2 regions of the Stenotrophomonas sp. YJH_SMC_135 genome follow, and region 1 is predicted to be linked to the other one. Evidence: riboswitches for the same ligand, from Rfam matches in the RefSeq annotation. Region 1 holds a riboswitch; the other holds the start of a gene.
What was found. Region 1 has a riboswitch for cobalamin ahead of AC5P98_RS15285 (epoxyqueuosine reductase QueH). Riboswitches for the same ligand answer to the same signal wherever they lie in the genome.
Positions count from the first base shown of each region.

Region 2: it holds a riboswitch for cobalamin, as region 1 does, so the genes downstream of both, btuB (TonB-dependent vitamin B12 receptor) here and AC5P98_RS15285 (epoxyqueuosine reductase QueH) in region 1, are expected to answer to the same signal.

Region 1 covers NZ_JCAFVN010000004.1:102,880-117,728, forward strand. The annotation lists gene AC5P98_RS15230 (cation diffusion facilitator family transporter) at 1-29, shown strand, start outside; gene AC5P98_RS15235 (organic hydroperoxide resistance protein) at 141-566, shown strand; gene mmsB (3-hydroxyisobutyrate dehydrogenase) at 869-1,759, opposite strand; gene AC5P98_RS15245 (enoyl-CoA hydratase/isomerase family protein) at 1,756-2,931, opposite strand; gene AC5P98_RS15250 (enoyl-CoA hydratase) at 2,928-3,725, opposite strand; gene AC5P98_RS15255 (acyl-CoA dehydrogenase family protein) at 3,722-4,888, opposite strand; gene AC5P98_RS15260 (CoA-acylating methylmalonate-semialdehyde dehydrogenase) at 4,903-6,408, opposite strand; gene AC5P98_RS15265 (helix-turn-helix domain-containing protein) at 6,524-7,891, shown strand; gene AC5P98_RS15270 (patatin-like phospholipase family protein) at 8,026-9,918, opposite strand; gene AC5P98_RS15275 (bifunctional nicotinamide-nucleotide adenylyltransferase/Nudix hydroxylase) at 10,112-11,161, shown strand; gene AC5P98_RS15280 (nicotinate phosphoribosyltransferase) at 11,226-12,635, shown strand; cobalamin riboswitch at 12,769-12,998, shown strand; gene AC5P98_RS15285 (epoxyqueuosine reductase QueH) at 13,160-13,846, shown strand; gene pncA (bifunctional nicotinamidase/pyrazinamidase) at 13,902-14,528, shown strand; gene purU (formyltetrahydrofolate deformylase) at 14,662-14,849, opposite strand, start outside.
Region 2 covers NZ_JCAFVN010000005.1:157,765-172,613, reverse strand. The annotation lists gene asnB (asparagine synthase (glutamine-hydrolyzing)) at 1-1,737, opposite strand, end outside; gene AC5P98_RS17355 (winged helix-turn-helix domain-containing protein) at 2,087-2,776, shown strand; gene AC5P98_RS17350 (ATP-binding protein) at 2,773-4,119, shown strand; gene AC5P98_RS17345 (sensor histidine kinase) at 4,116-5,585, opposite strand; gene AC5P98_RS17340 (response regulator transcription factor) at 5,582-6,301, opposite strand; gene msrB (peptide-methionine (R)-S-oxide reductase MsrB) at 6,446-7,018, shown strand; gene AC5P98_RS17330 (cytochrome c biogenesis protein DipZ) at 7,021-8,787, shown strand; gene msrA (peptide-methionine (S)-S-oxide reductase MsrA) at 8,802-9,539, shown strand; gene AC5P98_RS17320 (aminotransferase-like domain-containing protein) at 9,782-11,230, shown strand; gene bioD (dethiobiotin synthase) at 11,306-11,989, opposite strand; gene AC5P98_RS17310 (GAF domain-containing protein) at 12,058-12,540, shown strand; gene AC5P98_RS17305 (TfoX/Sxy family protein) at 12,537-12,899, shown strand; gene AC5P98_RS17300 (histidine phosphatase family protein) at 12,991-13,569, opposite strand; cobalamin riboswitch at 13,712-13,934, shown strand; gene btuB (TonB-dependent vitamin B12 receptor) at 14,050-14,849, shown strand, end outside.

The DNA.
Region 1 (14,849 bases):
TCACCACCGACCGCGAGTGGACGATCTAGGCCAGCAGGACGATCAATCAAGTTTTTCGTACGGACTGCAACCCAACGTACGCGGAAACCGGGCAAAGTAGGCTCCAACGCAACTCCCACCCACTGACCAGGAGCATCCCGATGTCCATCGAAAAGGTTCTGTATACCGCCCAGGCCACCTCCACCGGCGGCCGTGAAGGCCGTTCCGTCTCGTCCGACAACGTGCTGGACATCCAGCTGTCGACCCCGCGCGAGCTGGGTGGTGCCGGCGGCCCGGGCACCAACCCGGAACAGCTGTTCGCCGCTGGCTACTCGGCCTGCTTCCTGGGCGCGCTGAAGTTCGTGGCCGGCCAGGCCAAGGTCGCGCTGCCGGCCGACACCACCGTCACCGGCAAGGTCGGCATCGGCCAGATCCCGACCGGCTTCGGCATCGAGGCCGAGCTGACCATCAACGTGCCGGGCGTGCCGCGCGAGCAGGTGGAAGAACTGGTGCAGAAGGCGCACATCGTGTGCCCGTACTCCAACGCCACCCGCGGCAACATCGACGTGACGCTGATCGTTGCCTGATGCGGTGCCGGGGTCGGATCCCTTTGCCACCGGCAAAGGGCTCTGACCCCATCCCAGGCCCGCACGGCTATATGGGGTCAGAGCCCTTTCGCGTTGCGAAAGGGATCCGACCCCCAAAAAAATGGGCGGATGCCGGTCGAAACCGGGCATCCGCCCATCCCACCTCGGGTGGGCCCCAGCACGTGGCCGGGGACGCATTCGCTGCGGCGCGCATCCATCCTTCTGGAGAAGAGCCCCCTTGTTGTTCAAGGGGGCGCGCCAACGGCGCGGGGATAAGGTGGAATGCGCGGACCAGCGACCAGTTACTGGTCGCTGGTGATGAGCTGCACGACGCTGGAGAAATCCAGCTTGCCGCGGCCGGCCTGGTGGTTCATCGAGTAGAGATTGCGGGCCACTTCGCCCAGCGGAATCGAAGCGCCGACACTCATCGCCGCTTCCACCGCCAGGCCCATGTCCTTCAGCATCAGATCGCTGCCGAAGCCACCGCTGTAGCCACGCGAGGCCGGCGCATTCTCCAGCACGCCCGGCCACGGGTTGCACACTTCGGTGGCCCAGCTGCGGCCGGTGCTGACCGCCATCATCTGCGACAGCACCTTGGGGTCCAGCCCGTGCGCCACGCCCAGTGCGATGGCTTCACCGGTCACCGCCATGATCACGCCCAGCGCCATGTTGTTGCACAGCTTGGCGACCTGGCCAGCGCCGCTGGCGCCGACGTGGAAGATGTTCTTGCCCATCGCCTGCAGCACCGGGCGTGCGCGTTCCAGCGCGTCTTCCTCGCCGCCGACGATGAAGGTCAGGGTGCCGGCCTGGGCGCCGGCGGTACCGCCGGAGACCGGTGCGTCGATCATCTGCAGGCCACGCGCGGCGGCCGCTTCCGAGACCTTGCGGGCGCTGGCCGGTGCGATCGTGCTGCAGTCGATGACCAGTGCACCGGCCGGGATCGCGGCAAGAATGCCGTCGTCGCCCAGGTACACGCCTTCGACATGACGGCTGGCCGGCAGCATCGAGATCACCACTTCGGCATCGGCCAGGGTGTCGCGCGCCGACGATGCAGCGCTGGCGCCGGCGTCGACAGCGGCCTGCACCGCGGCCGGAACCAGATCGAACACGCGCACGCTGTGGCCGTTCTTGACCAGATTGGTGGCCATCGGGCCACCCATGTTGCCCAACCCGATGAATGCAATGCGGCTCATGCAAGGCTCCTTTCAACAAGGGGAGTGCCCAGGTCGGCCAGCGGATGCGCGGCGTCGGCCCAGGGGGAAGCGAAGAAGGTGTCTGCCCACGCGCCAGTGGCCTGGGCCAGGGTGGCCGGGTTCCACTGCGGATTGCGGTCCTTGTCGACCAGCAGCGCGCGGATGCCTTCGGCGAAATCACCATGGGCGGCGCAATGCAGGGCGACGATGTACTCCAGGCGGTAGATCGCGGCCAGGTCCTGGCCGGCACTGCGGCGCTGCAGTTCGTACGCCAACCGTGCCGAACCCGGTGCACCGGCAGCAAGGGTCTTCTGAGCCGCCTGCAACCAGGCGTCGTCGGTCTGCAGGCCGGCAATGCGCGCCACGATGGCTTCAAGGTCATCGCCTTCGCACAACGCATCGACCTGCGCCGCGTGGGCCAGCAGTGGACCGGTGGCGGCATCGCTGGCATGCGACTGCAGCAGATGGGTCAGGCGTTCGTGGTTGTGTGCGGTGTCATTGGACCAGGCCACCTGCAGCAGCGCATCGAACACCGCGCTGCGGCGTTCTTCGGCCACGTGCACGTCGGCCAGGCCGGCGTAGATGGCATCGCCCGGGTTGAGCAGTGCACCGGTCAGGGCCAGGAACAGGCCACCCTTGCCCGGCACGCGCGACAGCAGCCAACTGCCACCTACATCGGGGAACAGGCCGACGGTGATTTCCGGGAAGGCCAGCTTGGAGCGTTCGCTGACCACGCGGTGGCTGGCGCCGGACATCAGGCCGATGCCGCCGCCCATCACGATGCCGTGGCCCCAGCACAGGATCGGCTTGGTGTAGGTGTGGATGAGGTAATCGACGCGGTATTCGACGTCGAAGAACTCGGCGGCATAGGCGTTCTGGCGGATGTCGCTGTGGCCGGCCTCACGGAAGGCGACCATGGCCTTGTACAGGCTGTGCAGGTCGCCACCAGCACAGAACGCCTTTTCGCCGGCGCCCTGCAGCACCACCATGGCGATGCCATCGTCATCGGCCCAGGCATTCAGCTGCTTCAGCAGCAGGTGCGCCATCGGCAGCGAGAAACCGTTGAGCGTACGCGGCGCATTGAGCGTGGCGATGCCGATGCGCGTGCCGTTGCCGGCCACGCGCTCTTCGAACAGCACCGGTGCGTCGTCGGCAGCGGTATCCGTGCTCATGCGTTCTTCCACTGCGCGGGGCGCTTTTCCAGGAAGGCGGTCACGCCCTCGACCTGGTCGGCGGTGTCGAACAGGTCGACGAAGGCTTCGCGCTCGGCCACCAGCGCCGAGGCGTGGGTGCCGGTGCGGGTGGCCTGCACCAGGGTCTTGCAGGCGGCGATGCTGGTCGGGCTCTGCTTGCCGGCCTTCTTCGCCCATTCCAGCGCCAGTGCCTTGGATTCGCCCTTGCCGACCTTTTCTTCGGCCAGGCCAATGCGCAGCGCGGTCTCGGCATTGATGCGCTCACCCAGCAGGATCATGCGCTTGGCCCAGCCCTCGCCGACCAGGCGTGGCAGGTTCTGGGTACCGCCGGCACACGGCAGCAGGCCGACGGTGGCCTCCGGCAGCGCGACCTGGGCATGGTCTTCAATGATGCGCAGGTCGCAGGCCAGCGCGCACTCCAGGCCACCGCCCATGGCGTAGCCGTTGATCGCGGCGATCGACACGCCACGGAAACCGGACAGCGCTTCGAAGGCTTCACCGAAGCGGCGCGCGGCCTCACGTGCGGCGGCCTTGTCGCCGGAGGCGAACTGGTTGAGGTCGGCACCGGCGGAGAAGAATTTCTCGCCGTCACCGGTGATCACCAGCGCGTAGACGTCGCGGTCTGCGTTGAGCGCGCCGACCAGGTCGCGCAGCGCCGACAGGCTGTGCACGGTCCAGGTATGCGCCGGCGGGTTGTTCAGGGTGACCACGGCGGTGTGGCCATCGACCTCCACCTTCAGGCCCACGTGCTCCTGGGTACGCCAATCCTTCATCGCAGTTCCTCTTCGGTGTTGAGCAGGTGACGGGCAACGATCACCCGCATGATCTCGTTGGTGCCTTCCAGGATCTGGTGCACGCGGCAGTCACGCAGCAGGCGCTCGATCGGGTATTCGCGGATGTAGCCGTAGCCCCCGTGGATCTGCAGCGCTTCATTGCAGACGTTGAAACCGGCATCGGTGGCGAAGCGCTTGGCCATCGCGCACCACACGTTGGCATCGCTGGCACCGGCATCGAGCTTGCGTGCCGCGGTGTGCACCATCTGCCGTGCAGCCACCAGCTGGGTGACCATGTCGGCCAGCTTGAACTGCAGCGCCTGGAACTCGGCCAGCGCCTTGCCGAACTGGCGGCGCTCGCCCATGTAGCGGCGCGCAGCATCCAGTGCACCCTGTGCGGCACCCAGCGAGCAGGCGGCGATGTTGATGCGGCCGCCGTCCAGCCCCTTCATGGCCAGCTTGAAGCCGCCGCCTTCCTCTCCCAGAAGGTGGCTGACCGGCACGCGGACGTTTTCGAAGGTGATGCCACGGGTGGGCTGGCTGTTCCAGCCCATCTTCTCTTCCTTGCGGCCGAAGCTGATGCCCGGCAGGTCCGCCGGCACCGCAATGGCGCTGACACCGCCGGCACCGGCACCGCCGGTACGCGCCATCACCACCAGCAGGTCGGTGGCACCGGCGCCGGAAATGAAGGCCTTCGAGCCGTTCAGCACGTAGAAGTCGCCATCGCGCACGGCGGTGGTCTTCAGCGAGGCCGCATCGGAACCGGCGCCCGGTTCGGTCAGGCAGTACGAGGCCAGCTTGTTGCCCGATGACAGGTCGGTGCCCCAGGCATCGCGCAGTGCCGGCTGGCCCCACGTGGACACCATCCACGAGGCCATGTTGTGGATGCTGATGTACGCCGCCGTCGACGGGTCGACGCTGGCGAGCTCCTCGATGACGACGGCGGCGTCCAGTCGGCTCAGGCCGCTGCCGCCCACTTCCGGGTCCATGTACAGACCGCAGAAGCCCAACTCACCGGCCTTGGCGATCGCCTCGCGCGGAAAGATGCCCTCCGCATCCCATCGCGCGGCGTGCGGCGCCAGTTCGGCCAGTGCGAAGTCGCGCGCCGCCTCGCGGTACGCCTGCTGTGCTTCGTCCAGTTCCGTCGTCATCGAGTGGCTCATGGCTGCTCCTGCCGTTACTTCAGGCTGATCGTGGTGTTGACGCCGTGGCTCAGCGTCTCGTCATCGAACCAGCGCGCGGTGACCGTCTTGGTCTGGGTGTAGAACAGCACCACCTGCTTGCCGTACGGGCCCAGGTCGCCCAGCTTGGAGGCGCGCGAACCGGTGAACGAGAACAGCGGCACCGGCACCGGGATCGGCACGTTGATGCCGACCTGGCCGACGTCGATGTCTTCCTGGAACTTGCGCGCGGCAGCACCGGACTGGGTGAACAGTGCGGTGCCGTTGCCGTTCGGGTTGCTGTTGACCATCGCGATGGCCTCTTCCAGCGTTTCCGCTTCGAGGATGACCAGCACCGGCCCGAAGATTTCTTCCTGGTAGATGCGCATGTCGGTGGTGACACCGGCAAAGATGGTCGGGCCAACGAAGTTGCCCTTCTCGAAGCCATCGACCTGCGGCTTGCGGCCATCGAGCACCAGCTTGGCGCCCTGCTCCACGCCCGAGGCGATCAGGCCTTCCACGCGCTCGCGGGCGCTGCAGGAGATGACCGGGCCGACGTCGGTACCGGACACGGTGCCGGCGCTGACCTTCAGGGTCTGGGCCTTGGCCACCAGGTCCTGCACCCAGTTGCGCGCCTCACCGACCAGCACCAGCGTGGAGGCGGCCATGCAGCGCTGGCCCGCGGCACCAAAGGCGGCACCGACCATTGCGTTGAGGGTCTGTTCCTTGTTGGCGTCCGGCAGCACCACGGCGTGGTTCTTGGCGCCCATCATGCACTGCACGCGCTTGCCGGCCAGCGAGGCGCGGTTGTAGACGTGTGTGCCGACGCGGGTGGACCCGACGAACGACACGGCCTTGATGTCCGGGTGGTCGCAGATCGCGTTGACCACTTCCTCGCCGCCGTGGACGACGTTCAGCACGCCCTTCGGAATGCCGGCTTCCAGGGCAAGCTCGACCAGGCGCATGGTGACCATCGGGTCCTGCTCGGACGGCTTGAGGATGAAGGTGTTGCCCGTTGCAATCGCCATCGGGAACATCCACAGCGGGATCATCGCAGGGAAATTGAACGGGGTGATGCCAGCGCACACGCCCAGCGGCTGCATGATCGTGTAGGTGTCCACGCCATTGGCCACGTTGTTGGCCAGCTCGCCCAGCTGCAGGTTGCCGATGGCGGCGGCGTGCTCGACCACTTCCAGGCCGCGGAACACATCACCTTCGGCGTCCGGCAGGGTCTTGCCCTGTTCGGCGGTGAGGATGTGGGCCAGCTCACTCATGTTTTCGCGGATCAGCTGCTGGTACTTCAGGAAGATGCGCGCGCGGGTGCCGATCGGGGTCTTGCGCCAGGTCTTGAAGGCTTCCTTGGCGGCGGCGACGGCGGCGTCCACTTCGCCGGTGGTGGCGAACGGCACCTGGGCCAGCACGTCCTGGGTGGCCGGATTGATCACGTCCTGCCAGTGCGAAGTGGCCGATTCAACGAACTGGCCATCGATCAGCATGCGGATACGGGGCGCTGCAACAGTCATGACGACAATCCCACAGGGTGCGAAAGATGCTTGGCATTATTCACAGCACCCGACTCGATTTCCGGGCTGAATCCGCTTAATCTGGCCAACGCGCCCCACGATTCCTGTTAATTCTGTGAATTATTCAGCTCCCCAGCGGCAACTCGGCCTGCGCCTGCTGCGGCTGCGCGAGCAGCGCGGCTACAGCCAGGCCGATCTGGCGCGTGCGCTGGGGCTGTCGGCCAGCTACCTGAACCAGATCGAGCGCAACAAGCGCCCCCTGACACCGGCGGTGCAGAAGAAGCTGGGAGAGGTGCTGGGCGACGTTTCCTCGCTGTTCGATGACGATGAGCCCGCCGCCCTGCAGGAGGCGCTGGGCGAAACCCTGCGCGACCTGGGCCTGGCCGAGGTCAGCGCGACCGAACTGCGCGCCCTGGCCGGCAACCTGCCGCAGGTCAGCCGCGCGCTGTTGGACCTGCACCGTCGTCACCTGGCGCTGCGCGAGCACGCGGCCGCACTGGAGTTCCAGCTGGGCGAGCCCGGCGCCGGCAGCACCCTGCCCGCCGGTGACCAGGTGCGCGAGTTCTTCAACCGCATGCACAACCACATTCCCGAGCTGGACGAGCTGGCCGAGCAGCTGTTCGCCGAATGGGGGCTGTCGCCCGGGCATGTGGCACCGCGGCTGCGCCAGCTGCTGGCCGACCGCCATGGCGTGCTGGTGGAAGTGGCCGCACTGCAGGCCGGGCGCGAAAAGCGGCAATACGATGCCGGTGCGCGGCGGCTGTGGCTGCCCGATTACCTGGAGCCCGGACAGCAGGCGTTCCAGATGGCGGCCGAGCTGGCCCTGCATGGCTACCTGCCGCAGATCGATGCGGTGGTGGCGCGCGCCGGGTTCACCGATGAGGCACGCATCGCGCAGGCGCGGATCGGTCTCTCCAACTATTTCGCCGGTGCGCTGGTGATGCCGTACATGCGCTTCCTGCGTGCAGCCGAAACCAGCAGCTACGACATCGAACTGCTGGCACACCAGTTCGGCGTCGGCTTCGAAGCGGTCTGCCATCGGCTGAGCACGCTGGCACGGCGCAGCGCGCCCGGCCTGCCGTTCTTCTTCATCCGCGTGGATCGGGCGGGCAACGTGTCCAAGCGCCATTCGGCCACCGATTTCCATTTCTCGCAGGTAGGCGGTTCGTGCCCGCTGTGGATCGTCTACGAGGCGTTCAACCAGCCCGGTCGCATCCTCACCCAGACCGCGCGCATGCCCGATGGGCGCCGCCATTTCTGGCTGGCGCGGCAGGTCAGCAGTGGTCCGGTCGGCCATGGCCAACCGCGCAAGACCTTCGCGGTGGCGCTGGGCTGCGACCTGCAGCATGCCGAACGCCTGGTGTATTCACTGGGGCTGGATGTGCAGAGCCCGGGCAATTCGGTATCGATCGGCCCGGGGTGCCGGGTGTGCCCGCGCGAGGACTGCATGCAGCGCGCGTTCGCGCAGTTGCCGGGGCGATAGGGCGGGTTTGGCAGGGCCGCGCCCTGCACCCGTGGTAGCGCCGGCCGCTGGCCGGCAACAGCAGCAACCATTGCGGGGTCAGATCCGTTTTCCTGCGGAAACGGATCTGACCCCGATTCGAACGCGGGATCGGCTCAGTAGATCGGGGTCACCTTCATCTGCGGCAGCGGACGCGGTGCACCGTCGGTGAGGTCGGGGCCGAGGTCCTCCCAGGTGCGGCCCTGCTCGACCATCAAGCCCCACAACCGCTGCGAGGCCAGCCGTTTGTCTTCCGAGCCCAGCTTGTACGACGGTGGCGTCGGCTGACCGCTGGCGACCATCGCGTACGCCGCGCGGTAGGCCAGCACCTGCTGCGCCGGATCATCGGTGCGCGCCACTTCCAGCGTGTAGCGCTGGTAGGCCGAGGCCAGGTTGCGCCAGCGGATCCAGTAGTGGTTCTCGAACGAGAACGAACAGAAGCGCGCACCGGCCAGGCTGCCCTTGTCGGCGATGCGGGAGAGTACCTCCTGCGGCATGTCCAGGTTCATGCCGCCTTCGTCGCCCTGCAGGCTGACGTGCACGATGCGGTCGCGATAACCCGGTGCGCGCGCCTGCAGCAGGTCGCGCCAGTTCTGCATGGTCGCCACCACCGCGAACAGGAAACGACCCAGCTCGGCTGCGGCCAGTGGCGTGGCGATGGACTGGTAATGCCGTTGCCAGCCGTGGCGGTTTTCGGTGGGCAGGAACACCGCATGTTCCAGCGCCTGGCGGCCGCCGCTGCCCTGGCTCACCGCTTCGGCGTGCTGTGGATAGACCAGGTTGATGGCGAAGGTCGGCCAACGCGGCAGGGCGGCGTCGAACAGATGGATCGGGAAGTTGCTGCTGATGCCGCCATCGGAGAACCAGCAGATGCGGAAGGCGGTGATCACCGGGCCGCAGGTCTGCCCGGCACTGGTCAGCCCTTCCATGCTGTCGGCAACGTTGTGCTCCTGGTCGGCCGCAGGGGCGGCCGGTTCGCAGCGTCGTTCGCGGCGTGAGGGTTCATGCAGCGGCACCGCGCTGATCAGCAGCGGGAAGCTCAGGCTCATGCGCGTGGCCACCAGCACCGGCAGCTTCGGGCCCTGCGGCAGGTGGTAGTACTGCCGCCCGTCCACCTCCAGCGGCGGGCCGGCCTGCGTCACCAGCCACTGCACCACGCCGGCAGGAAACAGCTGTTCGAACTCCTCGCGCAGGAACCAGAACTGCGCACCGCCGAGTGGCAGCGTGCGCGGCTCGTTGTGCGAGATGCAGGTGGTGATCATCTGCAGGCTGATCGCATGCGGGCTGTCAGGCTCACCGGCGTAGCGCGGCGCATCGTGCAGGTCGGCGAAGGTCAACGGTGCATCCAGCGGCTTGCCGGACAGCTGCTGCAGGCATTCATGCAACCACTCGGTCAGCGCCGGCGTGCGTGGATCGCGGCTGAGGCCGCTGCACAGGCCCAGCAGGTTGCGACGCGCCACCCGCGCGACCCGCAGCGCGGCACCGGCCACACCCGCACCGTAGGCGCACAACAGTGATGGCAGCAGCGTGGCGGCCACGCCGCTCCAGCCACCGCCCCACCAGCCCAGGCCGAGCAGCAGTGCCAGCGACACCAGCACTTCCAGCGGCGCGATCTCGAATACCGCAACGGCCAGGCACAGCAGTTTGTGCGGCAGGCGGGCATTGCCGGTCAGCACCACCAGCAGCCGATAGGCCGCGCGCGCGCCGCGCGCCGGCTGGAACAGGCTGTAGATGAAGCCGCGCCGCGACAGCTGTGCCGACACCGCCGACAGCCCGCCATAGCCGGCGTCGCCAGCCAGTTGCTCGCCGGCCTGCTGGCGGCGATCGCCGCAGGCCGCTGCAGCCGCCACCGCTGCCGCAATGGCGCCGGCTGAAGTGCCGCCGATGCTCTTGAAGCGATACTCGCGGGCCAGCGCCAGTACCGCATTGGGGTACACGATGCCGCTGGTGATGCCGCCTTTCATGACCAGATCGCAGTACTTGTCCGCCACTGTCTTGCCCCCGAGCATGCCGTCCGCCGCGTGGGTTGCAGTATGGCGCAGCGGCTTCTCAGGGCCTGAGAACAACGGCGCAGTCCGCGCACGCAATGCGCCGTTCAGCAGAAAGCACGGCTGCAGGCTTGACCCGCCCCGCCATCGGCGTAGCATCTGCAGCAAGCCAAGGGACAGACCCGCGGCTGCCACAACGACATGAGGGATTCTCATGGAATTCGACTATCTCGTCTTCATCGGGCGATTCGAGCCCTTCCACAACGGCCACGCCGCCGTTGCCCGCCTGGCCCTGAGCCGGGCCCGCAAGCTGATCTTCCTGGTCGGCTCTGCCGATACCCCCCGCAGCCTGCGCAATCCCTGGACCGTGGCCGAGCGCGCCGTGATGATCCAGGCGGCCCTCGACGGCCACACCGACCGTCTGCTGATCCGCCCGCTGCGTGACCACCTGTACAACGAAGCACAGTGGATCGCCAACGTGCAGCGCCAGGTGGCTGACGCCCTGCGCAACGACAGTGCCGCCGCCGATGCCAGGGTGGGCCTGATCGGCATGGACAAGGATGCGTCCAGCTACTACCTGCGCGAGTTCCCGCAGTGGCCGCTGGTGGACGTGCAGCACACCGCCACCCTGTCGGCCACCGAGCTGCGGCGCTACCTGTTCGAAGCCGGCGACGTCGACTTCCACGGCGCGCTGCTGATGCTGCGTGGCAATGTGCCGGCGCCGGTGTATGACATGCTTGAAGCGTTCCGCAAGAGCGCGCCTGCCTATGGCCAGCTGGTGGCCGAGTACCGCTTCATCGAACAGTACAAGGCCGCCTGGAAGGATGCGCCCTACGCGCCCACCTTCGTCACCACCGATGCGGTGGTGGTGCATTCGGGCCACGTGCTGCTGGTGCGTCGCCGCTCGGAACCCGGCAAGGGGCTGTGGGCATTGCCCGGCGGCTTCGTCGGCCAGGAACAGAGCCTGCTCGACAGCTGCCTGCGCGAACTGCGCGAGGAAACCCGGCTGAAGATTCCGTTGCCGGTGTTGAAGGGGTCGCTGAAGGGCCAGCAGGTGTTCGACCACCCGGACCGCAGCCAGCGTGGCCGCACCATCACCCACGGTTTCCACTTCGAGTTTCCGGCCGGCGAGCTGCCGCCGGTGCGCGGTGGCGACGATGCCGACAAGGCACGCTGGATACCGGTGAGTGAGGCCCTGGACATGGGCCCGCAGCTGTTCGAAGACCACCTGCACATCCTGGAGTATTTCCTCGGCCGCGGCTGACCGGCCCGGCTGTCCCACTGGCGGATAGACCGCCGGTGCCACCCGACGCGAAGGAGCTTCCGTCATGCACTACCTCGATAATCTTCTCCTCAACACCGACAGCTACAAGGCCAGCCATTGGCTGCAGTACCCGCCGGGTACCGATGCCACGTTCTTCTACGTCGAATCACGTGGCGGCCTGCACGATCGCACGGTGTTCTTCGGCCTGCAGGCGATCCTCAAGGACGCGCTGGCACGGCCGGTCACCCACGCCGACATCGACGACGCTGCTGCGGTATTCGCCGCGCATGGCGAACCGTTCAACGAGGCCGGCTGGCGCGATATCGTCGACCGGCTTGGCGGCCACCTGCCGGTACGCATCCGTGCCGTGCCCGAGGGCAGCGTGGTGCCCACCCACCAGGCACTGATGACCATCGAGTCGACCGATCCGGCCGCGTTCTGGGTGCCGTCGTACCTGGAAACGCTGCTGCTGCGGGTGTGGTATCCAGTCACCGTGGCCACCATCAGCTGGCACGCACGGCAGACCATCGCCGCGTTCCTGCAGCAGACCAGCGATGATCCGCAAGGGCAGCTGCCGTTCAAGCTGCACGACTTCGGCGCGCGCGGTGTATCGAGCCTGGAATCGGCCGCGCTGGGCGGTGCCGCACACCTGGTCAACTTCCTCGGCACCGATACCGTATCGGCGCTGTGCCTGGCGCGCGCGCACTATCACGCGCCGATGGCCGGCTATTCGATTCCCGCCGCCGAGCACAGCACCATCACCAGCTGGGGCCGCGAGCGCGAGGTGGACGCCTACCGCAACATGCTGCGCCAGTTCGGCACGCCCGGTGCGATCGTGGCGGTGGTATCGGACAGCTATGACATCTACCGCGCCATCAGTGAGCACTGGGGTACCACCCTGCGCGATGACGTGATCGCCTCGGGCGCCACCCTGGTCATCCGCCCCGACTCGGGCGACCCGGTGGAGGTGGTGGCCGAAAGCCTGCGCCGGCTGGATGAAGCCTTCGGCCACACCCTCAACAGCAAGGGCTACCGCGTGCTCAACCACGTGCGGGTGATCCAGGGCGATGGCATCAACCCGGATACCATCCGCACCATCCTGCAACGCATCACCGACGACGGCTACGCCGCCGACAACGTAGCCTTCGGCATGGGCGGTGCGCTGCTGCAGCGGCTGGACCGCGATACGCAGAAGTTCGCGCTGAAGTGCTCGGCGGCGAGGGTCGAGGGTGAGTGGATCGACGTCTACAAGGATCCGGTCACCGATGCTGGCAAGACCAGCAAGCGCGGTCGCATGCGCCTGCTGCGGCGCCTGGACGATGGCAGCCTGCATACGGTGCCACTGCCGGCCAACGGCGACGACACCCTGCCGGACGGCTTCGAGGACGCAATGGTGACCGTGTGGGAGAACGGCCGCCTGCTGCACGACCAGCGGCTGGACGACATCCGCACGCGGGCGGCCGTGGGGCATTGAAGGTGCATCCCGACCGGGGTCAGAGCCCGCTGCGTGGCAGCGGGATCCGACCCCTTCCTTCCGCTGGGGTCGGATCCCGTTGCAGCGTAGCGGGTTCTGACCCCTGCGCTCTTGACCGGCGCCACCAACAGGTCCACCTTGCACACGCCGAAGGTATCCCTCCCATCGCTGCGGCGCGGGGAGGGATTTAAACGGGAATCCGGTGAAGGCGCCTCGCGCGTCCATTCCGGAGCTGCCCCGCAGCGGTGAATGGAAACGAATCCTGCCAACAGCACTGGGCTCGCGCCTGGGAAGCGGCGGGTAGTAGGTGGGCTGCGGCCCGTGTCCATCAGCCCGAATACCGGCCCCGGCCGGGGGACACGACCGTCCCCTGACTCGATCTGGAATCTCCGCGGGGAGGTTGCCGGGGCCGTCGTCGTCCTGCGCGTGCAGGCGGTGTGGCCGCGCGCGTCCTGTTCACGGTATCCGGCCAGACCCGTTCACCCACGCGCTGATGCATGGGCCACCGCCGTTGCCGGCGGTCCATGCGGTACCTGACGATGACCGAGCTCCAACGCCCCACCCTGACCCTGCCCGCCGACGGCAAGCGCCTGCTGCTGCATTCGTGCTGCGCGCCCTGTTCCGGCGAAGTGATGGAGGCGATCACCGCCTCCGGGATCGACTACGCGATCTTCTTCTACAACCCCAACATCCACCCGGTGAAGGAATACGAGCTGCGCAAGCAGGAGAACATCCGCTTCGCCGAGCAGCACGGCATTCCCTTCATCGACTGCGACTACGACACCGACAACTGGTTCAGCCGTGCGCGGGGCATGGAAAACGAACCCGAACGCGGTATCCGCTGCACGATGTGCTTCGACATGCGTTTCGAGCGCACCGCGCTGTATGCGCACGAGCACGGCTACGACACCATCAGTTCGTCGCTGGGCATCTCGCGCTGGAAGAACATGGCGCAGATCAACGACTGCGGGATCCGTGCGGCGTCGCGCTATGAAGGCCTGCAGTACTGGGACTACAACTGGCGCAAGGGCGGCGGCGCCAGCCGCATGATCGAGATCAGCAAGCGCGAGCAGTTCTACCAGCAGGAATACTGCGGCTGCGTGTACTCGCTTCGCGATGCGAACCGCCATCGCCGCGAGAATGGCCGCGAGCGGATCAGGATCGGCCTGTTGTACTACGGGCAGGACGCTGGGACGCCGCAGGGCGATTGACGTGCAGGCATGGGGCGGCCACGCTGGTCGCCCCTTCTGTTGTAGCGGACCTGCCATGACCGCCCTGCCCGCCGATGTCGCCCTGCTGGTGATCGACCTGCAGCCGGACTTCATGCCCGGTGGCGCCTTGGCCTGCGACCAAGGCGATGCGCTGGTGGCACCGATCGCCGATCTGTTGGCGCAGCGCCGCTACCGCACCGTGGTGGCGACCCAGGACTGGCACCCGGCCGACCATGCCTCGTTCGCCAGCCAGCACCCCGGCCAACGCCCCTTCGAGACCATCCTGCTGCACGCGCAGCCGCAGACGCTGTGGCCGGACCACTGCGTGCAGGGCAGCGCCGGTGCCGCGCTGCACCCGGGCGTGGACTGGACCGTGGCCGACCTGATCCTGCGCAAGGGCACGCGCCAACAGGTGGATTCGTACAGCGCCTTCCGCGAGAACCATGGCCCCGATGGCGAGCGCCCGGCCACCGGCCTGGCCGGCTGGCTGCACGAGCGCCGCATCCGCGAAGTGCACGTGTGCGGCCTGGCCCGCGATTACTGCGTGCTGTGGAGCGCGCAGGACGCGGTGAAGTCCGGCTTCCGGGTGAAGTTCCTGTGGGAGCTGACCCGGCCGGTGACCGAAGCCAACGACGCGATGGTGCGCGAGGCGCTGGGCAAGGCGGGAATCGCGACCGCCTGACCCACAACGGTAGTGCCGGCCGCTGGCCGGCAACGCCTGGATCCCTGCAGTTGCCGGCCAGCGGCCGGCACTACCGGATCACATCCGTGGGTAGCGCCGGGCCATGCCCGGCGGACCCGGAAGGGGCAGCGCGTTACCGGAACACCACCGTGCGATGCCCGTTGAGCAGGATGCGGTGCTCCACATGGCGGCGCACGGCGCGTGCCAGCACCAGCGATTCGGTATCGCTGCCCAGCCGCACCAGCTCGCGCGGCGCCATGGCGTGATCCACGCGGGCCACGTCCTGTTCGATGATCGGTCCTTCGTCCAGATCCTCGGTGA
Region 2 (14,849 bases), on a different contig from region 1:
CAGCGCCTCCGCCCAGTCGCGCAACGGACCAGCCAGCCAGCGCGCCATCGGCGGGCCGAAGCCGCGCTTGGGGCGGTACACCAGCGGTTCCGGCAGGTAGCGCGCCAGCAGGTGCTTGAGGATCAGCTTGTGCTCGCCATCGTGGTACTTCAGGTGCTGCGGCAGCCGCCAGGCCAGGCGCACCACCTCCATGTCCAGCAGCGGCGCACGGGTTTCAACACCCGCCGCCATGCCCGCGCGATCAACCTTGGCCAGGATGCCCTCGGCCAGGTCCATGCGGAAATCCAGCAGCTGGATGCGCGCCTCGGCCGGCAGCGCCGTGTCCTGCTGCTGGAAGATCGTCACCGGTTCGCGCGCGCCCAGCACCACCTGCGCCGGCTGCCGCCAGCGGGTCACGCGCTGCAGGTAGTGGCCTTCCACATCATTGGCAGCCACCTCGGCCACCAGGGCGCGCCAACCACCGAGGCGGCCGCGCTCGACGTTCATGCGGTTGCCGCTGCGCCGCGCCAGGTCGCGTACCCAGTCCGGCAGGCCACCACACAGGCGCGCATTGCGCAGCGCGCGGCCATAGCTGGGATGCCCGAAGAACAGTTCATCGCCACCGTCACCGGTCAGTGCCACCGGCTTGCGCGCCCCCAGCAGTTCACTGGCCAGCAACGTCGGCAGCTGTGAGGCGTCGGCAAAGGGTTCGCACCAGACCTGCGGCAGGCGCTGCAGCAGGTCCAGGCCCTGGCGCGCGTCCATGCGATGCAGGTGGTGCTGCACGCCCAGATGGCGCGCGACCTGCGACGCCCAGTCGCTCTCGTCATGCCCCGGATCGTCGAAGCCGACCGTCCACGCTTCGATCGGCAGGGTCGATTGTGCCTGCATCATCGCCGTCACCAGCGAGGAGTCGGTACCGCCGGACAGGAACGCGCCGCACGCCAGGGGCGAGTGCATGCGTGAGGCGATGGCCTTCTGCAGTACCGCTTCAAGCTGGTCGGTGGCCTGTTCCAGGCTCGGCGCCGGCTGCAGCGGCTCCTGCAGTGCACTCTGCATCGCGTCGCGTGCGCACCAGTAACGCGCGCCCCCCTGCGCGGCCTGGCTGGAGCAACCCGCGGCATGGTCGCTGAGATCGATACGCAGCATCGCGCCCGCCACCAGTTTGTGGATGCCACGGTAGATGGTGTGCGGCGCCGGCACATAGTCGTGGCGCAGCAGCAGGCTCAGGGCATCCTGGTCGATGCTCGGCGCGAAGCCGGCGAAGGCCTGCAGCGCCTTCAACTCCGAGGCGAACAGGAACTGGCCCTGATACCAGCCGTAATACAGCGGCCGCTCGCCCACCGGATCACGGGCCAGCCACAGCACGCGCGACTCCCGGTCCCAGACGCTGAAACCGAAGGCGCCTTCGATGCGCGACAGCGCCCGCTGCACGCCCCATTCGACGATCGCCTGCAGCAGCAGCCGCGCATCGCTGCAACTGCGGGGCAGATCGCGCAGCTGCGCCTGCAGGTCGCCGCGGTTGTACAGGCGGCCGTCCAGGCACAGCACGTAGCGACCGCAGTCCGAGCTCAGCGGCTGCAACGGCGTATCGGTCGGCGCCCGGCAATGGCCCAGCGCGAGGCCGGCCTCGGCGTCGGTCCAGTAGCCGATGCGGCCACGCCCACGCTGCTGCAGCGCGCGCAGCATCGGCGCCAGCTGCTGCAGCAGCTGCTCATCCTCGGCGGGCGGCAGCCAGGCCCCGACCACGCCGCTCATCGGAAGCCTCCGCACTGGCAGCGGCGGGACAGGTTCGGCAGGCAGGGGGCGGCGGGCGACATGGGGACGGCACGCGGAGCGGAGGAGACTCCATGCTCGGCGCGGGGGCGCGCGGCGTCAGTCGCTTTGCTGTCAGCGATCGTCACCAGCCGTATCACGAAGGTAACGTTTTGTAACAGCAACAGGCTATGCTGGCCGCCAAGTTGTTGCCGGGACTGAGACCCGGCCCGCGCGCCAGCAACCCCGGCTGAATGGCGCCCGCCCCCGGGACCCGGGCGGCCCGAAGCCTGGGATAGCATCGCCGCGCTCGTGCCGTGGCGGTACGTTTGCGCCCACGGAGGCCTTGGAAATGCTGGATATCGTACTGGTCGAAGACGATGCCCGCCTGGGAACGATGGTCAGCGACTACCTGCAACGGCATGGCTACCAGGTGGCCCACGAGCGCAGCGGCGAGCGCGCCGTGGCCCGGATCCTGGCGGAGAAGCCGGCCCTGGTGCTGCTCGATGTGGGCCTGCCCGACCAGGATGGTTTCGAAGTGTGTCGGCAGATCCGGCCCCACTATGACGGCATCATCTGCGTGCTGACCGCCCGTACCGACAACATCGACCAGGTGCTGGGCCTGGAACTGGGGGCCGACGATTACATCGGCAAACCCATCGAACCGCGGGTGCTGCTGGCCCGCCTGCGCGCCCACCTGCGCCGCCACCGCCGGGTCGAACCGCGTGACGGCAGCCTGCGCTTCGGCGAGCTGAGCATCGACCCGTCCACCCGCAACGTGCACCTGCAGGGCAGCCTGCTGGAGCTGACCACCGCCGAGTTCGACCTGCTGTTCCTGCTGGCCAGCAATGCCGGCCAGATCCTGGACCGCGACGCGCTGCTGCGCGGCCTGCGTGGCATCGCCTTCGATGGCCTGGACCGCTCAATCGATGCCCGCATCTCGCGCCTGCGCCGCAAGCTGGGCGACAACCCGGAGCAGCCGGAACGGATCAAGACCGTCCGTGGCCGCGGCTACCTGTTCAGCCGCTCGGCATGGGGATGAAACGCACACCGTCGGCGATGCGCGGCCACGCCTTCCACTTCCTGCGCTACGGCATCGGTTTCCTGGTCGCCCACCTGTTGTTGATCGTGCTGGGCCTGTGGGCCTGGGACGCCCTGCTGGAAGACCGCACCGAAGCCGGCCTGCAGGCCGAGATGCGCGGCACGCACGCGCTGCTGCAGCATCGCTTCGCCGAAACCCCGCGCGAGCAGTGGCCGGCACTGGCGCGCGAACTCGACGCCGATTTCGCCTACGCGCTGCGCATGGTGCCGCTGGCCGAGGCGGTGAAGGCGCTGCCGGCCAGCCAGCGCCCGCCGTTCAACAACGGCCGCGTACAGATCGACCTGGAGCACATGCGCAGCCTGCAGCGGATCGGCGACAGCGACTACGCCGTGATGCTGGGCCCGTTGGACGAGGCGCTGCCGGACGAAGGCTGGCAGGACAGCGAAGTATCCGGTGTGGCGATCCTGCTGCTGATCCTGATGGTGGCGGTGGCACTGCCGATGTACGTGATGGTGTACCGGCTGTGGCGCGACGTCTCGCAGTTGGCCCAGGCGGCCCGCCGCATGCGCGACGGCCAGCTGGACACGCGTGCGCCGCGCGCCGGCACCGCGCTGGTGCGGCCGCTGGCCAACGCCTTCAACCACATGGCCGAGCAGCTGCAGCAGCTGCTGGAAAGCCAGCGCGTGCTGGCCCAGGCGGTCGCGCACGAGGTGCGCACGCCGTTGGCACGGATGCGTTTCGGCCTGGCCGACCTGGAGGACACTGCGCTCGACGATGTGCAGCGCGATGCGCTGGGCGGGCTGCGCACCGACGTCGATCGGCTGCAGCACCTCACCGATGCCGGCGTCGAATACGCCGCACTGGGCCGCTGCCATCAGCTGACCCGCCAGCGCCTGCAGCTGGCGGCGCTGGTGCGCGGCGTGGTGGCCCAGTTCGCACCGTTGCCGATCCCGGTGCAGCAGGCGTTGTCGCCGGTGGGCCTGGTCAACGTCAACCGGCACATGCTGGAACTGGCGCTGCGCAACCTGCTCGGCAATGCGCTGCGTTACGCGCGTCGGCAGATCCGCATCGCCAGCACGGTCAATGACGGCTGGCTGTGCCTGCAGGTGGAGGACGACGGCCCCGGCATCGCACCGGAACTGCGCGGCCAGGTGCTGCAACCCTATGTGCGGCTGGACCCGGGCAGCCCCGGCTTCGGCCTCGGGCTGGCGCTGGTGCAGGTGGTGGCCGACAAGCATGGCGGCCAGGTCGAGGTGACCGATTCGGCGCTGGGCGGCGCCTGCATCCGCCTGCACCTGCCGCTGGAAACCGGCGGTGTCGTGGAGGCCGAGGCAGCCTGCTAGACCGCCGTTTCCGCGCGCGGCAAGGCAAACACGAACAGCGCGCCTCGTTCGCTGTCGCGCAGTTCGATGCGGCGGCCATGCAACTGCACGATGCGCTGCACGATCAACAGGCCCAATCCGCCGTTGTCGCCACGCCGCGCGCCGAGCGCGGCCGGTGCCTGGAACAGCTGGGTACGCAGCGCCGGGGCTACCCCGGGGCCATCATCGGCGACGCAGACCTCCACGCTGTCGGCGGTCGCGCGCAGGCGCACCTCGATCTGGCCACCCTCGGGTGCATGGCGCAGCGCGTTGTCGAGCAGGTTGGTCAGCACCCGCTCGACCAGGCCCAGGTCCGCACGGACCAGCGGCAGGCCGGGCGGAAACGCCGCGTGCAGCTGCTGGCCACGCGCCTGTGCCGCCAGTTCGAACTTCTGCAGCACGTCCTGCAGCAGCTCCGGCAGCGCGAACACTTCCCACTCCAGCCGCACTTCGCCGTGCTCCAGCCGCGCCAGTTCGAACAGCGCGCGCGCCAGCCGGCCGACCTTGGCGCTCTGTGCCAGCGCAATGCCGAGATAGCGGCGGCGCTCATCCGGTGACAGCGTGGCGTCCTTCAACGCCAGCGTTTCCAGGTAGCCGTGCAGCGACGACAACGGCGTGCGCAGGTCGTGCGAGATGTTGGCGACCAGTTCACGGCGCTGCAGATCCTGCTGGCGCAGCTGCTGCCACTGCTCGCCCAGCCGCTGCGCCATCTGCGCGTGCGCATGTTCCAGGATCACCAGTTCGTCGCGCTCACCAGCGCGCAGCGGCTCCGGCGGCGGCAGCGGCGTCGGCGCATCGATATCAAAGGCCTGGATCCGCCGGGTCAGCCGCCGCAACGGACGCGTCACCCAGTAGAACGCGACCAGCCCGGCCAACAGGCCGAGGCTGCCGACCAGCACCACCGACCACAGCGTGGTGTTCCACTGGCTGCCGGCGGCAAGATCGTCGGCGAGCATCTGCCGGTGCTCGCCGACCAGCACCACGTACACATAGCCGGCCGGCCGGCCCTGCACGATCAATGGTGCGGCACTGAACACCTTGCGGCCATCGGCGCTGCGCGGGTCATCGCCGAGGATCGGCAGCGGTGCACCGGCCAGCAGGCGACGCAACGGCGCCACGTCCACCCGGTTGCGCACCAGATGTCCACTGGGTGCATCGTGACCGAGGATGCGGCCCTGGTCGTCAAGCAGGTAGACCTCGACGCTGGGGTTGACCGCCATCAGCTGGCCGAACAGCGCGCGCACCGCGGCATCGCGCATGCCGCTGGTGTCCATCAGCTCGCTGCGCTGGGCGATATGTTCGGCCAGGCCCAGCGATAGCCGCTGCACGACTTCCTGCTCGTGGCGGGTGTTGGCACGCATCTGCAGTGCCAGCAGCGCCATGCAGCACATCAGCATCAGCGCGGCGGTCACCACCGCCAGCTTCTGCCACAGGTTCGGCTTGATCATGCCGCCGCCCCGGCCGGGTCGACCAGCTTGTAGCCGCGGCCCCACACCGTCAGCAACCGCCGTGGGTTGGCCGGGTCGGGTTCGATCTTGCTGCGCAGGCGGTTGATGTGGGTGTTGACCGTGTGCTCGTAGCCATCGTGCTGGTAGCCCCAGACCTGGTTGAGCAGTTCCATGCGCGCGAACACCTGGTCCGGATGACGGGCGAAGAACAGCAGCAGGTCGAACTCGCGCGGGGTCAGTTCCAGCGTGTTGCCATCCACCGAAGCGGTGCGCGCGACCGGATCGAGCTGCAGCCCACCCAGCTCGATCGCGCCGGCATCGATGCGCGCGCTCTGCGCCATCGCCTCGGCGCGGCGCAGCAGCGCACGTACCCGTGCCACCAGTTCCGGCATCGAAAAGGGTTTTGCCAGGTAATCGTCCGCGCCCAGTTCCAGGCCGACGATGCGCTGCGTTTCACTGCCGCGCGCGCTGATGATGATGATCGGGACATACCGCGCCATCGCGCGCGCGCGCTGGCACACCTGCAGCCCGTCCACGCCGGGCAGCATCACGTCCAGCACCAGCGCATCCCACGGGCCGTCCTGCTCGAGCAGGCGCAGGCCGGCATCGCCGCTGGCGGCATGGGCGACGTCGTAGCCCTCATCGCCCAGGTGCATGCGCAGCAGGTCGGCGATGTGGGCATCGTCTTCAACGATCAGCACGCGTTTGGTCGACATCGGCAGCTCGGGGCCAGTGGGGAGGCTGGCTGCATTGTGGCGCGGGACGGCCGCCGATACCTCACGAAAAATTGAATCCTGCGTGAGGATTCGTTGACCCGGGCGGGCGCAGCATGGCCCCGTCGCCCCTTCCCGGAGTCCGCCATGTCCCTCTCCCGCCGCCATCTGCTGGGCCTGGGCGGTGTCGCCACCGCCGCCGGCCTGTTCGGCCTGGGGGCCTGCAGCCGCGCCGCCCCGGCCGCCGCCGAAGCGCGCCCGTCGCGACAGTTCGAGGTCATGCACAGCGATGCCGAGTGGCGCCAGCGACTGACGCCGGCGCAGTACGCGGTGCTGCGCCAGCAGGCCACCGAGCGCCCCTGGAGCAGCCCGCTCAACAAGGAACACCGGCAGGGCACCTTCGCCTGCGCCGGGTGCGCACTGCCGCTGTTCTCCTCGTCCACCAAGTTCGAGAGCGGTACCGGCTGGCCCAGCTTCTGGGCGCCGCTGCACAACGCCATCGGCGAAGACCGCGACGTCACCTTCGGGATGCTGCGGGTGGAGGTGCATTGCCGCCGCTGCGGCGGCCATCTCGGCCATGTGTTCAACGATGGGCCACGCCCCACCGGGCTGCGCTACTGCATGAACGGTGCGGCGATGGTGTTCGCTCCCGGCGCCACGGATGGCACTGCCGACGGCTGGCGGGTGCCGGTCGGTTCTTCCCCTGCTTCCGGAGCCTGACGATGCTGCTGTTGCTGCTTGCCTATCTGGGGGGCGCGCTGACCCTGCTCAGCCCCTGCATCCTGCCGGTGCTGCCGTTCGTGTTCGCGCGTGCCGATCGCCCGTTCCTGCGCAGCACGCTGCCGCTGCTGCTGGGCATGGCGCTTACCTTTACCGTGGTCGCCAGCCTGGCCGCGGTGGGCAGCCAATGGGTGGCACAGGCCAACCAGGTCGGACGCTGGGTCGCCCTGCTGCTGATGGCGTTGTTCGCGGTCGCCCTGCTCTGGCCACGACTGGCCGACCACCTGCTGGCGCCGTTCCAGCGCATGGGTGCCCGCCTGAGTGCGCGCGCCGATGCGGCGGATGCCGCGGGGCACGGCGGCGCGTGGACCTCGCTGCTGATCGGCATCGCCACTGGCCTGCTGTGGGCACCGTGTGCCGGGCCGATCCTCGGTCTGGTGCTGACCGGCGCCGCCCTGCATGGCGCCAGCGTCGGTACCACTGCGCTGCTGCTGGCCTACGCACTGGGTGCGATCACCGCATTGGCGCTGGCGGTGTGGATCGGCGGCCGGGTGTTCCGCGCGATGCAGGCGCGGCTCGGCCTCGGCGATGCACTTCGCAAGGTGCTGGGTGTGGCCGCGCTGCTGGCCGTCGTGGCGATCGGCCTCGGCTGGGATACCGGCCTGCTGACCCGCTTGTCCACGGTCAGCACCGCCCGTATCGAGCAACGCCTGCTGGATGCAGTGCCCGGCGCGCAGCCGGCGGCACCGCCGATGATGATGGCCGGCGCCAATGCCGGTGCCGATGCAGCGCTGCCGGTGGAGGGCACGCTGCCCGCGCTGGACGGTGCCACTGGCTGGCTCAACAGCCCGCCGCTGAGTGCACAGCAGCTGCGCGGCAAGGTGGTTCTGGTCGATTTCTGGACCTATTCCTGCATCAACTGCCTGCGCGCGATGCCGTTCGTGCACGAATGGGAGCGACGCTACCGCGACCACGGCCTGGTGGTGGTCGGCGTGCACACGCCGGAGTTCGCCTTCGAGCGTGACCCACGCAACGTGATGAAAGCGGTGCAGCAGCTGAAGGTCGAGTACCCGGTGGCGCTGGACAACCAGTACACGATCTGGCGCGCCTTCAACAACCGCTACTGGCCGGCGCAGTACTTCGTCGACGCGCAGGGCAATATCCGCGGCCACCAGTTCGGCGAGGGCAACTATGCGCGCTCGGAACAGATGATCCGTCGCCTGCTGACCGAAGCCGGGCAGACCAATCTGCCGCCACCGGCCGATCCCGCTGCCGCCGGCCTGAAGGGCGTGGCCGTGCAGGCCGACATGGGCAACCTGCGTTCGCCGGAAACCTACCTGGGCCACGCCCGCGCCGAGCAGTTCGCCTCGCCCGGCGGGCAGCGCAGCGACGCCGCGTTCGACTACACGCTGCCGGCCACCCTGGCGTTGAACCAGTGGGGGCTGTCCGGGCGCTGGACCGTCACCGATGAGGCCGCACAGCTGCAGCAGGCCGGCGGCCGCATCGCCTTCCAGTTCCATGCGCGCGACCTGCACCTGGTGCTGGCACCGAGCGAGGACGGCAGGCCGGTGCGCTTCCGCGTCTGGCTGGACGGCAAAGCGCTGCCCGCCGCCGATGCCGGCAGTGATGTTGGTGCCGATGGCAGTGGCGTGGTCGACGAGCACCGCCTGTACCAGCTGGTGCGCCAGCGCGGCGCAGTCGGTCCGCATCGCTTCGAGATCGAGTTCCTCGATGCGGGCGTGCAGGCCTATGCCTTCACCTTCGGTTGAACCGGGAGGACATGATGAAACTCTCCTTTGAACAGGGCATCGCCGCCGGTGTGGCCGGCCTGGTGGCCACGGCCTTGATTGCCGGTGTGCTGCTGGTTGACCACGGCGCGATTGCGGCGCCGGTCGAGGCCAGCGCGCAGATCCAGGCACTGCCGGCCCCCACCGGCGATGCGGCGTTCCGCGATGACGCCAGCCACGCCAGCGTGGTGTTCGCCGGTGGTTGCTTCTGGGGTGTGCAGGGCGTGTTCCAGCACGTCAAGGGCGTGAGCAATGCCGTGTCCGGCTACATCGGTGGCAGTGCGGCCAATGCGCGTTATGAGCGCGTCAGCGGTGGCCAGACCGGCCATGCCGAAGCAGTGAAGATCGACTACGACCCGCGCCAGGTCAGCTACGGGCAGCTGATGCAGGTGTTCTTCTCGGTGGTGCACGACCCGACCCAGCTCAATCGGCAGGGGCCGGACCACGGCAGCCAATACCGCTCGGCGATCTTCAGTGACGACGCACGCCAGCAGGCTGCCAGCCGCGCCTACATCGCCCAGCTCGGCCAGGCCGGCAGCTACCGCGCGCCGATCGTCACCCAGCTGGTCAGCGGCCAACGCTTCTACCCGGCCGAGAGCTACCACCAGAACTACATGACCAACTACCCGCAGGCGGCCTACATCCGCTACTACGACGCACCGAAGCTGGCCGCGCTGGGCAGGCAGTTCCCGGCGCTGTACCGGCGCGAGGCGGTGCTGGTGCCGATGCGGTAGCCGGCATTCCCCCTTGGGCTGACCGACGCTCGGCGGTGCTCTCTGTAGAGCCGAGCCCACGCTCGGCTGCTGTTGGCGGGAGTGCAGCCGAGCATGGGCTCGGCTCTACACACAGAAAAAGACGCACGGCCATCCAGCCGTGCGTTTGGGAAGTATCGGCCGTGCCCCGATCAGGCCCGGCCGACAACGACATGCTAGGCTCGCCATCATCATGGGTACAGCACCAGATGGTGGGAAATTCGATGGATACAGATGACCAGAGCGCGATGATCCCACCCCGCTACCAACGGCTGTCCGACGAGCTGGCCGAGGCCATCCACGGCGGACGCCTTCCGGTTGGCAGCCGCCTGCCTTCGCTGCGGCAGATGGCCCTGCAGCGCAGGCTCAGCCTGAACACGGTGATTGCCGCCTATCGCCAGCTGGAGGACGCCGGCCTGGTCATTCCGCGGCCCAAAGCCGGCTTCGAGGTGGCGCCGCGCTTGTCGGTGCCAGAGCGTTCGCTGCGTGATACCCCGTCCGCACCCACCGCACCACTGCAGCAGGTGCTGATGGCCCGCGTGCTGGAAGCACAGCGCCGCCCCGGTGTGATCGACCTGGCCTTTGCCGGTCCGCGCGGGCGCCAGTTCTATCCGGGCGCGCAGCTGGCCCGGCATACCGCACAGGTGCTGCGCCACGGCCAGCAGACGGTGGAGACCTACGCGCGCCCCAACGGCTCGCCACGGCTGCTGGCGCAGATCGTGCGGCGTGGCCCGCGCATGGGGCTGCACACCCACAGCGAACGCCTGCTGCTGACCCATGGTGCGATGGAGGGCCTGCAGCTGGCGCTGCGCGCGGTCACCCAGCCCGGTGATGCGGTCGGCATCGAGGCACCGTCCTACTTCAACCTGTATCCGTTGCTGGCCAACCTCGGCCTGCAGGCCATCGAGCTGCCCACCCATCCGCAGCACGGACTGGATGTGGATGCGCTGGACGCGCTGCTGCAGCACACACCGCTGGCCGCGCTGGTGGTGATGCCGACCGTGCACAACCCGCTCGGCTGCACCATGCCGACCGCCGCCAAGCAGCGCCTGGCCGAGCTGGTCAACGCACGGCAGCTGCCGCTGATCGAGGACGCGGTGTACGCCGAGCTGCAGTTCTGCGAACCGCCGGCGCCCCTGCTGAAGGCCTTCGATCGCGACGGCTGGGTGATGGTGGTCGGAGGTTTCTCCAAGACACTGGCGCCGGATTACCGCATCGGCTGGCTGGATGGCGGCCGCTTCGCCGAGCGCATCGCGCTGCTGAAATTCCAGTCCACCGGCGGCGAGCCGCAGCTGCTCGGTGACGCGGTCGCGGCGTATCTGGAAGCGGGCAGCTACGAGCACCACCTGCATCGCATGCGCCGGCTGTACCGCGAACAGGTGGGACGGCTGCGCCAGCTGGTGGCCGAGCACTTCCCGGCCGGCACCCGCGCCACCGAACCGCAGGGCGGATTCCTGCTGTGGCTGGAACTGCCGGGCGTGGATACGCGCGAGCTGTTCGAGCGAGCGCTGCAGGAGGACATCGTGTTCATGCCCGGCCAGGTCTATTCACGTGGCGCGCGATACCGCCACTGCCTGCGGCTGTCGTGCTGCCAGACCCTGGATGCGCGCTTCATCGGCGCGGTGGAACGACTGGGCGCGATCGCGCGGGAGCTGGCGCCCGCAGCACGGTAGTGCCGGCCGCTGGCCGGCAACATCGGGATCACCGGGTGGACGCGGTTGCCGGCCAGCGGCCGGCACTACCCAGGATCACTCGAGCAGGTGCGCGCTCAGCGCTTCGCCATCCGCACCCGGCAGATGCGGCAGCCGTCCCCAGCACGGCATCGGCAGGCGCTGCTGCAACGTGGCGATGTTCTCATCCTGGCGCTGCATCGCAGGGTCGATGTGGTTGCCGATCCAGCCCAGGCACTGCACGCCGCTGGCCTGCAGCGACTGCGCAGTCAGCCGCGCATGGTTGACGCAGCCCAGCCGCATGCCCACCACCAGCAGCACCGGCAACTGCAGTGCTCGCACCAGGTCCAGCTGGTCCAGCGTGGCCGAGACCGGCGCCAGCCACCCACCGGCGCCTTCCACCACCACGATGTCGGCCTGTGCGCGCAGTCGCGCGAACGCAGCGACGATCGGCGCCAGTTCCACCTGCACGCCGTCCTCGGCAGCGGCCAGCTCCGGTGCCAGCGGCTGCCGCAGCGCATACGGGTTCAGATCGGCATAGTCCGGCACCGGCCAGCTGGCTGCCTGCAGCGCCAGCGCGTCTTCGTTGCGCAGGCCCTGCCCCAGGTCTTCGCTGCCGCTGGCCACCGGTTTCATGCCCACCGCGCGCAGGCCGCGCCGGCGCAGCCCATGCAGCAGCGCGGTGCTGGCCGCGGTCTTGCCGATCTCCGTATCGGTGCCGGTGATGAACAGGGCGGGCGGCAGCGTAGCGGGCAACGGCATCGATGGGCTCCAACAGGGCAACAGAGCGTGCATTATCGCCGGCCCGGCGCGCTTGCTAGACTGCGGGCATGTTCGCCAATGCCTCGCTTACCGGCAGCAAGCCGGAACAATACGCCCAGCTGCTGGAACAGGCCCGTGGCCTGGTCTACGCCGAGTCCGACCGCATCGCCAACGCGGCCAACCTCTCCGCACTGGTCTACCACGCCCTGCCCGACCTGAACTGGGTGGGCTTCTACCTGTACGACGGCAAGGAACTGGTGGTCGGCCCGTTCCAGGGCCTGCCGGCCTGCGTGCGCATCCCGCTGGACAAGGGCGTGTGCGGTGCCGCCGCCAGCCAGCGCGTGACCCAGCGCGTGGACGACGTCGATGCCTTCCCCGGCCATATCGCCTGCGATTCGGCCTCGCGTTCGGAACTGGTGGTGCCGCTGCTGCGCGGCGATGAACTGATCGGCGTGTTCGACATCGACAGCCCCAAGATCGGCCGCTTCGATGCCGATGACCAGGCCGGCCTGGAAGCCATCGCCCGCGTGTTCGTCGAGGCGCTGGGATGAGCGCGCCGAAGCTGCGCAACATCGGCCCCAAGAGTGCAGCGTGGCTGCGCCAGGTCGGCCTGCGCAGCCGCGAGGACCTGGTCGCGACCGGCGCGGTCGGCGCCTTCGTCAAGGTCAAGCGCGCCGGCTTCAAGCCCAGCCTGAACCTGCTGTACTCGCTGGAAGGCGCGCTGCTGGACTGCCACTGGCAGGAACTGAGCGAGCCGCAGCGTGAGGCGCTGGTGCAGGATTACGAAGCACGCATCGCCGCGCATCCGCTGAAGGCGGCCGGCCCGGCGTCGGGTCCGGTGCATGAGCAGCGCTTCGATGCCGACGATGACGCGGAAGACAGCGTGACCGAGGATGCGGACGAGGATTGACTGCACCGGTAGTGCCGGCCGCTGGCCGGCAACTGCGTGGTCTTTTCAACGTTCCCGAGACTGCCGGCCAGCGGCCGGCACTACCGATGGGTTACGGCTGCTGCAGTTCCAGCAGCTCGCCTGCCAGCCCGGCTTCGCCACGTTCCAGCCGTACCCGCAGGCGCGTGCCGTGGTCGATGCGCAGTGCCCAGCACAGCGACATCGGCAGGCCGCAGACCTGCGACAGCACCATGCGCAGCGGGCCGCCATGGCTGACCACCAGCGTTGGCACCGGGTCGTCATCATCGAGCAGTCGATCCAGCGCGCGCGCGATACGCCGCTCGAAGTGGCCCCAGCTTTCACCGTTGGGCGGTGGGAATGCATGCGGATCGGCATGGAAGGCCGCCAGTGCATCCTCCGGCAGGTCGAACAGCGGCTGCCCGTCCCAATCGCCGAAATCCAGCTCTTCCCATTCCTCCTCCGCTTCCACGTCCAGCCCGCGCGGGGTGGCCAGGGCCATCGCCGTGTGCAGCGAGCGCAGCCGCGGCGAACTGATCACCCGTTCCCAGGGCTGCGCAGCGTAGGCGTCGACCAGTTCCTGCGGCAGGCGGGCCAGCTGCGGTGGATCGCTGCGGCCATCGAGGAACTCATCGCGACCGTTGCCGGCATGGCGGACCAGGTCGAGGATCATGCGTGCGTCCTGTACAGGCAACGCGGGAACAGCGGAAAACGGGCGGACATCGGCAACGGCACCACGGGATCGAGGGACCATTCTAAGGGCACAGCAAAGGCAGTCGGGTACGCTCGACGCTACGGGCCGCCTGCGATGCCGTAGACTGCGCGCACTTCCAGGTGACCTGCGGCCATGGCCGGCAGGTTGAAACGGGAAGCCGGTGACGCGTGAATCCACGCCAGGCCGGCGCTGCCCCCGCAACGGTAAGCACGTCAGTTCCAGGCAACAACGCCACTGTGCCGCAGGCATGGGAAGGCGCCTGGACGGTGGCCTCGCGCCACCCGGCGGCAAGCCCGGAGACCGGCCCGGAAGCCTCAGGTCGCGGTGCGGTGGGCATGGCGCTGGATGACCGCAGCCTGCGCTGCGGCGTCGGCGCATGCCTGCCTTCGCGGCTCCTCCCCTTCGCCACGCGGGCGTGCGTGGCACCTGGAGTCCCCCATGAAGCTGCAGTCCCGAATGCTGTCCCTGGCCGTGCTGGCCGCCCTGCCCGCGCTGGCCCAGGCCGCCGATGACACCACCGCGCTCGACCAGATCCTGGTCACCGCCACCCGCACCCCGATCGCCCTGCAGGACAGCATCGCACCAGCCCAGGTGATCGACCGCGCGCAGATCGAATCCAGTCAGGCCACCTCGTTGCAGGAACTGCTGCGCGGCCGCGCCGGCATCAACCTGACCAATGCCGGCGGGCTCGGCAAGCAGAGCTCGCTGTTCCTGCGCGGCACCAACTCGGGCCACACCGTGGTGCTGGTCGATGGCGTGCGCATCAACAGTGCCGACCTCGGCCTGGCCATGTACCAGGACCTGCCGCTGGCGCAGATCGAACGCGTGGAAATCGTGCGCGGCCCGCAGTCCAGCCTGTACGGCGCCGACGCCATCGGTGGCGTGATCCAGATCTTCACCCGCCGCAACCAGGGCGATTTTGCTCCGCACTTCCAGCTCGGTGGTGGCAGCAACGGCCTGCGCGAAGCCAGCGGCGGCATCGGAGGTGGCACCGAACGCGGCTGGTTCGGCGCCGACATCGCCTACCAGCATTCCGATGGCGTCGATGCCTGCCGTGGCTCGGCGACGCTGTTCACCGGCTGCTTCGCCGACGAACCCGACCGCGACGGCTACCGCAACCTGTCCAAGAGCCTGCGTGGCGGCTACACCTTCAACGACCAGTGGAATGTGGAAGGCAGTGCGCTGCGCGCCGACGGCAGGAACCACTACGACGGCTATTACAACTACTCGGAAATCCG